One region of the uncultured Virgibacillus sp. genome, then DNA from elsewhere that is predicted to be linked to it. Evidence: riboswitches for the same ligand, from Rfam matches in the RefSeq annotation. Region 1 holds a riboswitch; each other region holds the start of a gene.
What was found. A riboswitch is a leader RNA that binds a small molecule or an ion and turns the genes downstream of it on or off. The one in region 1 is predicted to bind S-adenosylmethionine.

Region 1 (3,245 bases):
GCTGCGCCAATAATTAATGCTGGTAACGCCGCGTTTGGACCACGGATAGTTCCAATTAAAAAGTTAGTAAACGGGAAAAGCAACAAAATCAATATAATAAAGGGAATAGCTCGAAATACATTTACTACCGTCGCTATAACAAGATTTAATAACTTATTCTGCCAAATTCCACCTTTTTGAGTAAGGAATAGAAGCAATCCTAACAATAACCCAATAATAAACGTTCCAACTAAAGCAATGATCGTCATATAAAAAGTCTCATAAGTTGCTTCTATAAAATCTTCTACTTTAATATTTGGTAATAAATTAGTTAGCATCGTGGATAACCTCCAATTCTACGGAGGTTTCTTCACGAACAAACGAAATAGCTTTGTTCATATCTTTTTCATTACCGTCCATTTGAATAAATAAGGTTCCATAGGCACCAGCCTGTGTTTGCGTTATTTTCCCTTGTAAAATGCTAATGTCCACACCATATTTTTTTATAATTTGACTAATTAATGCGTCGTTCGTTGTTTCTCCAACAAAATGAAGTCTGATTAGCTTTCCATTTTGATAACGGTTCATAACATGTGATATATCACTATCTTCCTCGTCAGACCCCATAATTTGTTTGACGAACTTTTTAGTAACAGTTTGCTTTGGATGTAGAAACACATCGAGTACATTCCCTTGTTCTACAATCTTTCCATTTTCCATAACAGCAACTTGATTACATATTTTTCGAATCACTTGCATTTCATGTGTAATAAGAATAATAGTTAACCCTAAATTTTTATTAATATTAACAAGTAAATCTAATATTGCGTTCGTCGTTTCTGGGTCAAGTGCCGAAGTTGCTTCATCACATAATAAAACCTTTGGCTTATTTGCCAAGGCACGTGCAATACCGACTCGCTGCTTCTGACCACCACTTAGCTGGGCGGGGTAGGATGTTTCTTTTCCCGTTAACCCAACTAGCTCAATCAATGTTTTTACACGATTATCCCTTTCCGCTTTAGGAATCCCAGCTATTTCCAAAGGAAAAGCAATATTATCGGCAACAGTTCGCGACCAGAGCAAATTAAAATGCTGGAATACCATCCCAATATCTTGCCTTACTAATCGAAGTTCTCGTTTATTTAATGTCGTAATTTCCTTGTCATTCATTGTAATTCGACCACTGGTTGGTTCTTCAAGGCGATTTAATAATCGAACGAACGTACTTTTACCCGCTCCGCTATAACCAATAACACCAAAGATGTCTCCTTGATCAATCGAAAGGGTCAAATTATCTACAGCTGCTGTATTGCTTTTGTTTGAAGTAAAGACCTTACTCAAACCCTGTATCGATATCACACGTAATCCTCCTTTTATTTACATACATTTGTATTATGTCCTTAAATACAATTAAAAACGCCTTTCTGTAAGAGAACAGAAAGACGTTTGTTTGCCTTTTCGTCCCCTCATCTATCAAAGCCTAGGCTTTGCAGGAATTAGCACCTTTCAAGCATGATAGCTTGAAGGTTGCCGCGGTTTCATAGGGCCAGTCCCTCCACCGCTCAAGATAAGAGTTTTCAACTATTTAATTACGATAAAAGATATATTAGCATGCTGTATAAACAATGTCAACGATTTTCAGCTAACTATTCTTAAACATTTCCGGCTTATAATCTAATAAATATCGATAAATATTAGGTATGGAATGAAATGCGTACACTTTTTCTACAATTCGATTATCCTTCTTAACAACAAGACACGGTACACTTTCTATTTGATTATCCTGCATAAATTCTGGATACAAGGATGCATTCATCTCATAAAAAATGTCTTCTTGATGTACAGACTCAATTTTCTTTAGCATGGACCTTGCTAAATTGCACGTACCACAAAAAGGAGTAAATATATAAAGAAGGTAGTGGTCTCTTTTCAAAAGTTCGGCTGTAATTTGTTGCAAACATATCACCTTATTTAAACTCATTCATAGTGCTTGCTAAGTCCTACCCATTACTTTTACACCTTGTTTAGATTAAGAAAATCGGATTAACAGCGATTCGTTTACTCACTAATACTTGAGCTAAAATATTTTCAGGAGTTGTTGCTACTTCTCGATATTCACTACTAACATAGATGTGTTCTGCATGTGGTAGTTCTCTTGCCAATTGCTTTCGCAGTTTTTGGCCTGATTCATCCTCATCTACTAAAATGTAGACGTCTTTATCATCTAATGCGTAATCCTCTAACATTTGATCGAATCGTTCAACACCTAATGTTCCATTCGTACATATAATCGTTACATCGTCAGTAATAACCTTTCTAATTTGCTTTTTATCTGTTAAGCCTTCTACGATAATAATTTTTTCTAATTCGTCAGTTATCATCACATAGCACTCCTCAGTAAATCAAGCGGAAGGTTTTAATATCGCTCACTTCTACTATGTTATCAGTAGTTGTCTTTTCGAAATGTGACTTTCCTTTATTATATGATGAAATGTAGTTATTTAGTGATACGTCCAATTCGTAATGTTGAGCAATTAGTATAGCTGTAAAAACATGGCTGATTCCAACCAAAGGTTGTTTATCAGCCATTTATTTTTCTGATATGCAATTAGTCTTGATTTACGATCTCATCATATGCATCAGCAGATAATAAATCATCAAGCTCTGTCTCTTCAGATGGTTCAATCACGACCATCCAAGCTTTCTCGTAAGGAGATTCATTTACGAATTCAGGGCTATCCTCTAGCTCTTCATTCACTTCAATAACCTTACCGCTAATTGGAGCATATAATTCAGAAACTGTTTTCACTGATTCTACACTACCAAATGGTTCATTTACTTCTAATTCATCACCAGGTTCAGGGAGCTCTACGAACACAATATCTCCTAATTCATCCTGAGCAAAATCAGTAATCCCAATACGAACTTTTCCATCTTCTTTTTTTACCCATTCATGTTCTTTTGAGTATAATAATTCTTTAGGTACGCTCAAACTATCCCCTCCAATATGTAATTCACTTTTACTATACAAGGTATACGCGCAATTATCCAGTATTTCTTTTTAACTTTTCATATTATTTGTTCATACGGTTTTTTCCAAAAGTCCATAAATACATGTCTTATTTTGGACGTTTCTTTATGTCTGTTATTTTACGTAAGTCTATCCTAAACATGCTCTGTTCAAAGAGAAATTAAAGCCACGTATTTTCAAACATCTCCTCTTTAAAACCGACTGTTACTTTTGAGTCATCTGCGACAATTGGACG
Region 2 (3,245 bases), on a different contig from region 1:
CCGAATAGCTTAACGGTTTCTTCTACATCAGATGTAGTACCGTATGGGATATGAATGGTTGGAGCGATCTTAGATAATGCCTCGTAATTATCATCATACATAACGACGATTAGATCCGGTTTTAGCGATAATACTTTTTCTTCATTGAGTGGATAGCCAACATCTGTTGCATCCTTTAATAAATCTGATATAAATGGATTATCAAATGCTGTTGGTTCAGCACCTACTACGTTTGCACCTACGGACAGTAGTTCGCCCCCGTAGTAGTCGGTGACAATTCGTTTTGGTTTAACTGGTATATCGACATTCCCTTTAGCGGTTTCAAAACTACGCATTTCTTCTTGTTTATTATTATCTTCATTGCTATCTTGATTTTCTGATTCTTCTTCTGAGCTATTATTACCACCACATGCTGATAAGAAGACAGCAAGAATAACTAGAAAAACTGGTAAGCGCAATTTTTTAATCATTTTCAATCTCCTTAGCTTATGATTTTTGATATAGATGCCTTAATAGCGCTTTATTTCTTGAATTAAATTTATCGTTATGTGAAGATACCCTTGCTTTTGCTGTTGCATCAGGTTCTAATAATAGTTTTGCTTGATTAACGGCATTCGCTGCATCTACAAATGCTCCAGCAATTAAGTGTACCTTCCCATCAAACGATAAGATATCACCAGCTGCATAAAGACCTTCAATGGAAGTAGCTGATTTCGAGGTTCCTTTTACAAAGAAATCCCTTTCTATTTCAATATTTAAAGGGCTTTCTTTAATAAACGTTAATTCTCGTTCATAGCCATAGCTAATGATAAGCGCATCTGTTTTCACTTCTTCTTCTTGATTTGTCTCGTGGTTTCGTATTTCCACGGCTTCGATTTGATCGCCTTGTGCATTAGCATGCAACTTCTCAATGGTTGAATTAAAATGGATGTTAGCTGTAGAATTCATGATTTGCGAAATATGTGCTTCATGTCCTGTAAATTCATTTTTACGATGCACCATATGTAGCTGCTTAGCTATTGGTTCTAATTCGTTAGCCCAATCAATGGCTGAGTTTCCCCCACCAGATATGATAATGTTTTTATTTTTGAAATGCTCAAGACTTTGTACGGTATAATGCAGATTTGTTACCTCAAATCGATCTGCACCTTCAATATCAATTTTAATTGGATTTAATATACCGCCACCAACTGCAAGAATTACTGTTTTACTTAAATATTGATTACCAGAATGGGAAGTTAATACAAATAGGTTATCTTCATTTTTCTCTATTTTTGTAACTTTTTCGTTGAGAATGACTTCAGGATCGAATGTCAATGCTTGCTCTGCCATTTGATCAATTAAGGTAGCTCCAGTTACAGGAGTTAATCCACCTACATCCCAAATCATTTTCTCTGGATATACGTGTACCTTACCACCAAGCTTTGGTTGATATTCTATAATACGAGTTGATAAATCCCTCATGCCACTATAAAAAGATGCATATAAACCTGCTGGTCCACCACCAACAATAGTTACATCTGTAATATCTAAATGTTGCATATTATAATTACCTCCTTCGCCATTGATGATAATGAGAATCATTATCACTATGACTAATTATACAGAATTTTTTTAGGAAAGCAATAAACGGTTAGAAAAATAAATGACAGGTTTATAAAAAATTTTCAAATAGTAATTGACAGGATGTCGCAAGCGTAGTATTGTATATATCAATTACAAAATATAAACTTCTTATTCAGAGAGGTGGAGGGAATTGGCCCTTTGAAGCCTCGGCAGCGGACTTTACAAAGTACTGTGCCAAATCCAACAAGTCATTTGTGCTTGGAAAATAAGAAGAGAGCGCCAATAGATATGGAAATCTCTTCTTACAAACAAGGAGGGATTTTTTTATTCGGGACAAAATTTTATAGCGTAACTTCTTATCCAGAGAGGTGGAGGGACTGGCCCTTTGAAACCTCGGCAACAGACTCTATGAAGTACTGTGCCAAATCCAGCAAGCTAAGAGCTTGAAAGATAAGAAGAGGATAGTATATGGATGCCTCTTCTTAACTGAAGAGGCATTTTTAGTATAGACATAAAGGAGTGATACATCATGATTACATTTGAACGTGTAAGTAAAATTTATAATGGAAAGCAACAACAAATAAAGGCATTAGACGATGTGAATTTGCACATTGAAAAAGGTGAAATATTTGGTGTTATCGGTTTTAGTGGTGCTGGGAAAAGTTCCCTTATTCGTTGTGTGAACCTATTAGAACGTCCCTCTTCGGGAAAAGTAACGGTTAATAATCAAGATTTGCTAAGCCTTTCTCCAAAGGATCTACGTGAAGCTAAACGAAGCATCGGGATGATTTTTCAGCATTTTAATTTATTAAATGCTAAAACAGTATTCGCAAATGTAGCGATGCCGTTATTACTTGCTAATGTACCAAAAGATGAAGTGAAGCGTCGGGTTATAGAACTACTAGAGTTTGTTGGATTAAAAGATAAAGCAGATAATTATCCAGATCAACTATCTGGTGGACAAAAGCAGCGTGTAGGAATTGCTCGTGCCCTTGCTACGAAGCCAAAGGTATTATTATGTGACGAAGCAACTTCAGCACTAGATCCAGAAACTACGAAATCAATTTTACAGCTGCTAAAGAAGATAAATGAAGAATATAACCTAACCATTTTGATTATTACGCATGAAATGGGGGTTATTCGCGAGATTTGCGATAAGGTAGCGGTATTGGATGAGGGGAAAGTAGTAGAAGCAGGTTCCGTATTCGAAGTGTTTGCACAGCCAAAGACAGAGATTGCACATAAATTTGTACGGTCTGTGATGCATGATGATATTCCTAGATCCGTATATGAGCTGTTAAAAGTGCGGGATCAACGTCAGAAAATTTATCGAATTGTATTCCTTGGGGCATCGACGGGACGACCGCTATTATCAGAAATTGCTAAGCAATATGCGGTTGATGTAAATGTGTTATTTGGCAGTATTACGGAGCTACAGGGAACACCATTTGGCAATTTAATCGTCAAACTAGATGGTGATGAAAATGAAATAAATCGTGCTATCATGCATATTCACCAACAGAAGGTAACGGTAAAGGAGGTGCTAGCAGATGTTAGTTAATGGTCAACAAATTGTGGAAGCATTATGGGAGACTATTGTAATGGTTGGCGTTTCCTTGCTTTTTTCGTTTGTAATTGGTCTAATCTTAGGGATTTTACTTGTTGTCACAAGAAAAGGT
Region 3 (3,245 bases), on a different contig from region 1:
CAAGCGCATTTGCTTAATTTTCTTACCTATATTATTAAGATTTATTGCAATTCTCTCCTTCCGCTAGTGGTCACACGTTCTATAAACTTCTTTAATGATAGAATAGAACGAAACTATCGTCAATCCGAACATACAGATAATCACTGCCTATAGATTTAATCACATACAAGCAGAGTGTGCTGTTTTTTTAGCTAGTTCTGTTTACTTTGCTAATATTAACGGGTCAAAGCACCCTTCCTTTCGTTAGGTAACATCACCATTTAAAAAAATGAATGATAAAGCACCCAACTACATTCCGAATATACTGATATGCTCGAAAGGTAATTCGGAGTTACTTTATCTTCATTCATTCAAAATGGTTTAATATAAGCGGCTACTAATATGCTTTCTTACTTCCACACATCCTTAGCGATATCTACTACATGTCTAACCTTATTCCATTGCTCTTCTTCTGTTATCAGATTACCTTCTTCTGTAGAAGCGAAACCGCATTGCGGACTAAGACAGAGCTGTTCATACGGAAGGTAGTTAGCAGCTTCAGCAATACGTTTCTTAATAACATCTTTATCTTCCAGCTCTGGGAACTTAGAAGTAACTAATCCTAAGACTACACAAAGATCATCTCTGTTCACATAGGATAAAGGCTCGAAACCTCCAGATCGCTCGTCATCAAATTCAAGGAAAAGCCCGTCCACATTCAACCCAGCGAAAATGGTTTCAGAAACAGCATCATAAGAACCTGTACTGAAATAATGGGAACGATAATTGCCTCGACAAATATGCATGGTGATAAGTAAATCTTTAGGCCTTTCAGCAATCGATTCATTAATCACACGTTTGCAAATATCCCTTAGTTTTTCTGGATTCATGCCCTTTGCTTGCAGTGAGGAAATCCCTTCTTCTGATAGAAAGGATGCCCATGATGTGTCATCTAACTGAAGGTAACGACAACCTGCATCATAAAATGCCTGAATTGCTTGTTGATAAGCCATAATCACATCTGGAACAAGGTCTTCGATTGTTTGATAAATATCTGTATCAAATCCAGCACGAACGAGTAACATGTTCGGACTTGGGATCGTCTGTTTGGCAACATGACGGTTCCCTACCACTTCATTCAGAAACTTAAAATCTGCGAGAAATGGATGCTCTTTATTAAACTCCACCTTTCCAGTAACATGAATGGAATGCTTTTTTGTCTCAATTCCAGCAAATTTCAAGCCATTATTTGGCTCAAATCCCTCAACACCACTTAAATTCTCTAAAAAGTCGAAATGCCACCAAGAACGCCGAAGTTCTCCATCGGTTATAGCCATTAGCCCAGCTGCCTTTTGTTTCTCTACTAGCTTAATAATTTCTGCATCTTCAATTGCTCTTCGTTGTTTTTCACTAATTTCTCCTTTAGCATATTGAGATCTCGCGTGCTTGATACGATCTGTTCTTAGAAAGCTACCTACATGATCTCCTTTGAAAGGTGCTATTCGTTCTACTGCTGTTGTCAATGTATCCACTCCTTTATAGTTATAAAAAGGCTGAGACAAAAGAATGAAGAAACAATTAAAAACGAACAATGATTGGTTGAAAATTAATTATCGTTCGTATTGATCAGAATCATTCATTTAGCACCTGAAATAAGCGAGACTCCGGCCGTAACACCACGAGTCCGAAGATCCACTAGAAAAAGCGTTTTCCTTACCAAGTTAGCTGAGACCGTTCCCGCGGAAAGCGAGTATATTTCACGATGCTGGAATGATACTCCTATTGATAACATGATTATTCGTATTTTGAGTAAATAAGTGTGTTTTGCCTCAGCCTCGTTAAAAAGAACCCTTCTGCTAAGAAGGGCTCTTTTGTATACATACATCGTCACCTTCTCATCTTTCAAGTTTATAAAACTTGCTAGAAGTAGCACCTTATTTATAAAACAGGTTGCTGAGGTGTCTTCAGGCTAGTCCCTCGACCTCTCTAGATAAGAATATTATGTAATTATTTAAATAATTAAAACTATCATAGCAATTCTATTAAAAAATAGCAAAAGATTCCTCACACTATTTAATAACTGCTGTCCATTTCACCCTTTCTAATAGCTTTATTGACATCTAATAATCAACAGATTCACCTATTATGAGGAAGCATGTAGTGATTATGTCTTTCTGCAAAAGCTACGTATGAAAAATCGACTTTTTACAAATGGTAATTATAGCTTTTATTCATTTTTTCAACCTTATACTAGATATCAAACCATCCATTTAGAGGAGGCTGTACGATGGATCACACCTGGTTCTCCCTCATTCCCTTTACTATTGTTATTGCTTTAGCTATATGGCAAAAAAGACTTCTTCCTGGACTAGTGCTGGGACTCCTTGTAGGTGCTTTTCTGTTAGAATTCAGCGTATTAAACGGAACAAAAGAAGCCGTAAACTATCTCATAACGACATTGGCAGATCCAGGGAATATTAATATTATCGCCTTTTTATATTTATTTGGCGGATTGATTGGTATGATGCAAATTTCTGGAGGAGTTAAAGGATTTTCTGAGTGGGTTGGTGACAAAATTCAATCCGAACGAGGACTTCTAGTTGTCATCTGGTTGACCCTACCTTTTACATTTATGATGCCGATGTTTCGAATAATGATGATTGGACCCGTGGTAAAATCCTTACTTAAAAAGGTGAACATGTCTCACTGGAAAGTAGGGTTCACGATGGATGTATCCACCAGTTCCGTTATCGTATTATTACCAGCTGCCACTGCTTTCGTCGGTTTCATGGTTTCCCTTATTGAAGGGGGAATTCAAAAACATAATCTGGAAGCAGATGCCTATCAAGTATTTTTGTACAGTATTCCATTTAACTTTTTTGCAATTGTAATGCTGATCATTGGACTAATTAGGACATTCTGGTCCAAGCCCAGCAAAAAGCAAACCAACAAAGATCAAAACATGCAACAGACAGATGAACATCACCGCATAGGAATTAAAAAAGAGCTATCCATGGTGAAAGCGCAGCCTTGGAATTTAATTGTTCCTTTGTTTTTATTGCTTGGTCTAACCTTATTTTTATTATGGCAAAACGGCGTAGAAAAAGGAGCTACCGGAATATTTAATGCCTTTGCAAAAGCGGATGCTACCTTTGTTATCTTACTTGCCGTATTTATTACACTCATCATCACGTTTATTTTCTATATGTTAAGGGACCAAAAACTAAGTGAAACCATTTACCACTTTTATGATGGTGGAAACCAAC
Region 4 (3,245 bases), on a different contig from region 1:
GGTATGATCTACACATCATCAGCATACATATTATGGGGATTTCTACCAATCTATTGGAAGCTTCTTGACCATGTTTCTCCAGGGGAAACATTAGCTCACCGCATTATTTGGTCTTTCGTCTTCACATTTTTACTTGTTCTCATTATGCGTAAATGGTCGGATTTTACGAAGGAATGGAAGGAATTGCTTCATAATAAAAAGAAGCTATTTGGTATTTCTTTGGCTACGCTAGTAATTAGTCTAAATTGGTTAATATTTATTTGGGCCGTTAATAGTAATCATGTTGTTCAAGCAAGTCTGGGCTATTATATTAATCCACTTATAAGCATATTACTAGGAATTATCGTATTAAAAGAAGCCTTTACTTTCCGTCAAACTATTTCATTTATTCTAGCAGGAATCGGTGTGCTTTATTTAACGATAAGCTATGGTGTGTTTCCTTGGGTGTCATTATTACTTGCCATCAGCTTTGGACTGTATGGTTTATTGAAGAAAAAGGTCGATATCGGACCAATGATAGGGTTAACCATTGAAACCATGCTTATTCTCCCCTTCGCAATTATTTACCTAGCCATTTACCCTGATAACGCCTTTCAGCTTCATGAATTCTTTTCATCTACGAACCTATTATTAATGGGTGCAGGTGTTATGACAGCAATTCCCTTGTTACTGTTTGCAAGTGGAGCGAAACGCATTTCTTTAGCAATGGTCGGATTCTTGCAATATATTGCACCAACATTAATGTTATTACTAGGCGTATTTATATATAAAGAAGCCTTTACTTCTGCTCATTTAATTGCTTTCGCGTTCATTTGGATAGCTCTAGTAAACTTTATGCTTACGAGCTACCGAAGACCACTGAGGAAAAAGCATGTATAAAAAGATATAACATGCTCTAGGTTTTCTTACGTTTTGGCGATGGTATTATGCCTGCCTTTTGTTACGATTTAAAACTAGTGGTTGACAAAAGATTATGTACACCTATATAATATTCAATAATTTAGAAAAATACATCTCTTATCAAGAGCGGTGGAGGGAATAGGCCCTGTGAAGCCCAGCAACCAAAAAGCGATGAAATATTGCTTTTTACGGTGCTACATCCTACAGATCCATTTTATGATCTGGAAGATAAGAGGAGGAAAGGTTAAATCCAAGCCCTCTTCTTAGGAAGAGGGCTTTTTCATTTTCCCCCTCTTCCTCCAGACACAAGGATTGCTATTCAGTAACTGGCCACGTCAATACTAGTCGTGGCAATACAGAACTACAAACTATCCTAGGAGGAATGAATAATGGCAAAATTTCACCAGAAACAACCAGATACAGTATTACTACACGGAGGTCAGGTGCCAGACCCAACCACGGGTTCTAGAGCTGTCCCTATTTATCAAACAACATCCTATGTTTTTCGTGACACGGAGCACGCACAGAATCTATTTGGCCTTACCGAACCGGGCAACATTTATACACGGATAGGGAACCCTACCGTAGATGCTTTCGAGCAACGAATTGCCGAATTAGAAGACGGTGTAGCAGCAGTAGCAACAGCATCTGGAATGGCAGCTATTACCTTTGCTATCCTAAATGTTGCTAGTACAGGAGATGAAATTATAGCTGACAGTAATTTATACGGTGGTACTTATAATCTATTTGCAAACACACTTCCTCGCTATGGTATAACGGTTAAATTTGTTAATGGCAAGAACAAGAATGAAGTCGAAGCTGCTATCACAGATAAAACAAAAGCAATCTTCGGTGAAATTATTACGAACCCTAGTCTGCACATCTTTGATGTCGAGACCATTGCTGCTTTAGCTCATTCTTATAATATTCCTTTAATAATTGATAATACATTCGCACCTTATATTGCTAAGCCGATAGCATGGGGAGCAGATGTTGTGGTCCACTCCGCTACAAAATGGATAGGAGGACATGGTACGACCATTGGAGGTGTTGTCGTTGATGGCGGAAGGTTTAATTGGAATAACAGCAAATTCCCTGGCTTTACAGAACCAGATGAGAGCTATAATGGCCTCCGTTTCATTGATGTTGGTCCTGCGGCTTTTGCTACTAAATTAAGGGTACAATTATTGCGTGATATTGGTGCGTGTATTAGCCCGCATAATGCGTTTTTACTATTACAGGGTTTAGAAACCTTGCATCTTCGTATTCCTCAACATAATAAAAATGCACAGATAATTGCCGAATACTTAGCTAAAAATCCTGCGATCGAATGGGTGAACTACCCAGGTTTACAAAGCCATTCATCAAACAAGCGAGCTAAAAAATATTTTAGTGAAGGTGCTGGATCTATCATCACTTTTGGAATTCGAGGGGGGAGAGAAGCTGGACGACAATTAATTGAATGTATTGAATTATGGTCACATGTAGCTAATGTTGGTGATGCAAAATCACTAATTATTCATCCTGCTTCAACAACGCATCAACAACTAACCGTTGAAGAATTAAAAACTAGTGGTGTTACGGAGGAAACAATTCGTCTATCGATTGGTTTGGAGTCTGTTACCGACTTATTATACACCTTAGATGCTGCTATCGCTGAAGCTACTGGCGAAGCAAAAACGATAACAACCAATGATTCCGTCGCTATCAGTTGGCTACTTAGCTCTCCGTTTGATCGTAATAATGGAAATATACGAAAAAAAACCATTGCCGTATACGGCTGGGAAGATGCAGGAGAGAAAGAAAGGGAAAAAGTCAAACAGCTACAATCTATTGGTTTTGAGCTTTATTATATAAGTCATTCAACAACTGAAGAATCTCAGCATGTGTTCAGAGACTTATCAGCTATTCCAACTGAGCTTGATGCTGTATGGTTTCTCCAATCAGACCTCCCATCAGGTGTTATCGAACAAGTTATAAATAAACAAGGAAAAATAGTATGGTTGGAACAGCCTTATCAAAATAGTACTTTAGAATATGCCAAAGCAGCTGGGATCACTGTTATTACCGCAAAAAATCCTTATGACGAGTTTTTAGCATTGCGATCACAAGACGATGCTTCTGACCTCACTCATGTTTGAACGAGCAAACAGTATGCTGGAATCAAACTAATTTTAGAAATTTAGAACTAATTATTTATGTAACAAAACTGTTTCACTTTTAGAAAGGAGGTTTACTTTTACTACCGATTGGAAAAATTATAAATAACCTTCCCTTACTGATCGCCTGTTATTGAAGGCGATCTTATTTTATCCCGTATATAACTGGCAGTAAGATCCCTACTT

Region 2: it holds a riboswitch for S-adenosylmethionine, as region 1 does, so the genes downstream of both, Q1A47_RS12115 (methionine ABC transporter ATP-binding protein) here and Q1A47_RS00665 (methionine ABC transporter ATP-binding protein) in region 1, are expected to answer to the same signal.
Region 3: it holds a riboswitch for S-adenosylmethionine, as region 1 does, so the genes downstream of both, Q1A47_RS15875 (5-methyltetrahydropteroyltriglutamate--homocysteine S-methyltransferase) here and Q1A47_RS00665 (methionine ABC transporter ATP-binding protein) in region 1, are expected to answer to the same signal.
Region 4: it holds a riboswitch for S-adenosylmethionine, as region 1 does, so the genes downstream of both, Q1A47_RS10745 (PLP-dependent aspartate aminotransferase family protein) here and Q1A47_RS00665 (methionine ABC transporter ATP-binding protein) in region 1, are expected to answer to the same signal.

The regions. Positions count from the first base shown of each region.
Region 1 covers NZ_CANMAB010000002.1:12,439-15,683, reverse strand. Annotated here, with positions in the region: gene Q1A47_RS00670 (methionine ABC transporter permease) at 1-317, opposite strand, end outside; gene Q1A47_RS00665 (methionine ABC transporter ATP-binding protein) at 307-1,338, opposite strand; SAM riboswitch class I at 1,443-1,553, opposite strand; gene Q1A47_RS00660 (thioredoxin family protein) at 1,622-1,960, opposite strand; gene Q1A47_RS00655 (toprim domain-containing protein) at 2,004-2,360, opposite strand; gene gcvH (glycine cleavage system protein GcvH) at 2,588-2,971, opposite strand; gene Q1A47_RS00645 (arsenate reductase family protein) at 3,171-3,245, opposite strand, start outside.
Region 2 covers NZ_CANMAB010000052.1:2,908-6,152, forward strand. Annotated here, with positions in the region: gene Q1A47_RS12105 (ABC transporter substrate-binding protein) at 1-470, opposite strand, end outside; gene Q1A47_RS12110 (NAD(P)/FAD-dependent oxidoreductase) at 487-1,542, opposite strand; SAM riboswitch class I at 1,732-1,838, shown strand; SAM riboswitch class I at 1,920-2,023, shown strand; gene Q1A47_RS12115 (methionine ABC transporter ATP-binding protein) at 2,096-3,127, shown strand; gene Q1A47_RS12120 (methionine ABC transporter permease) at 3,117-3,245, shown strand, end outside.
Region 3 covers NZ_CANMAB010000086.1:5,961-9,205, forward strand. Annotated here, with positions in the region: gene Q1A47_RS15870 (XRE family transcriptional regulator) at 1-51, opposite strand, end outside; gene Q1A47_RS15875 (5-methyltetrahydropteroyltriglutamate--homocysteine S-methyltransferase) at 390-1,502, opposite strand; SAM riboswitch class I at 1,872-1,976, opposite strand; gene Q1A47_RS15880 (Na+/H+ antiporter NhaC family protein) at 2,267-3,245, shown strand, end outside.
Region 4 covers NZ_CANMAB010000042.1:15,126-18,370, forward strand. Annotated here, with positions in the region: gene rarD (EamA family transporter RarD) at 1-879, shown strand, start outside; SAM riboswitch class I at 1,015-1,135, shown strand; gene Q1A47_RS10745 (PLP-dependent aspartate aminotransferase family protein) at 1,290-3,041, shown strand.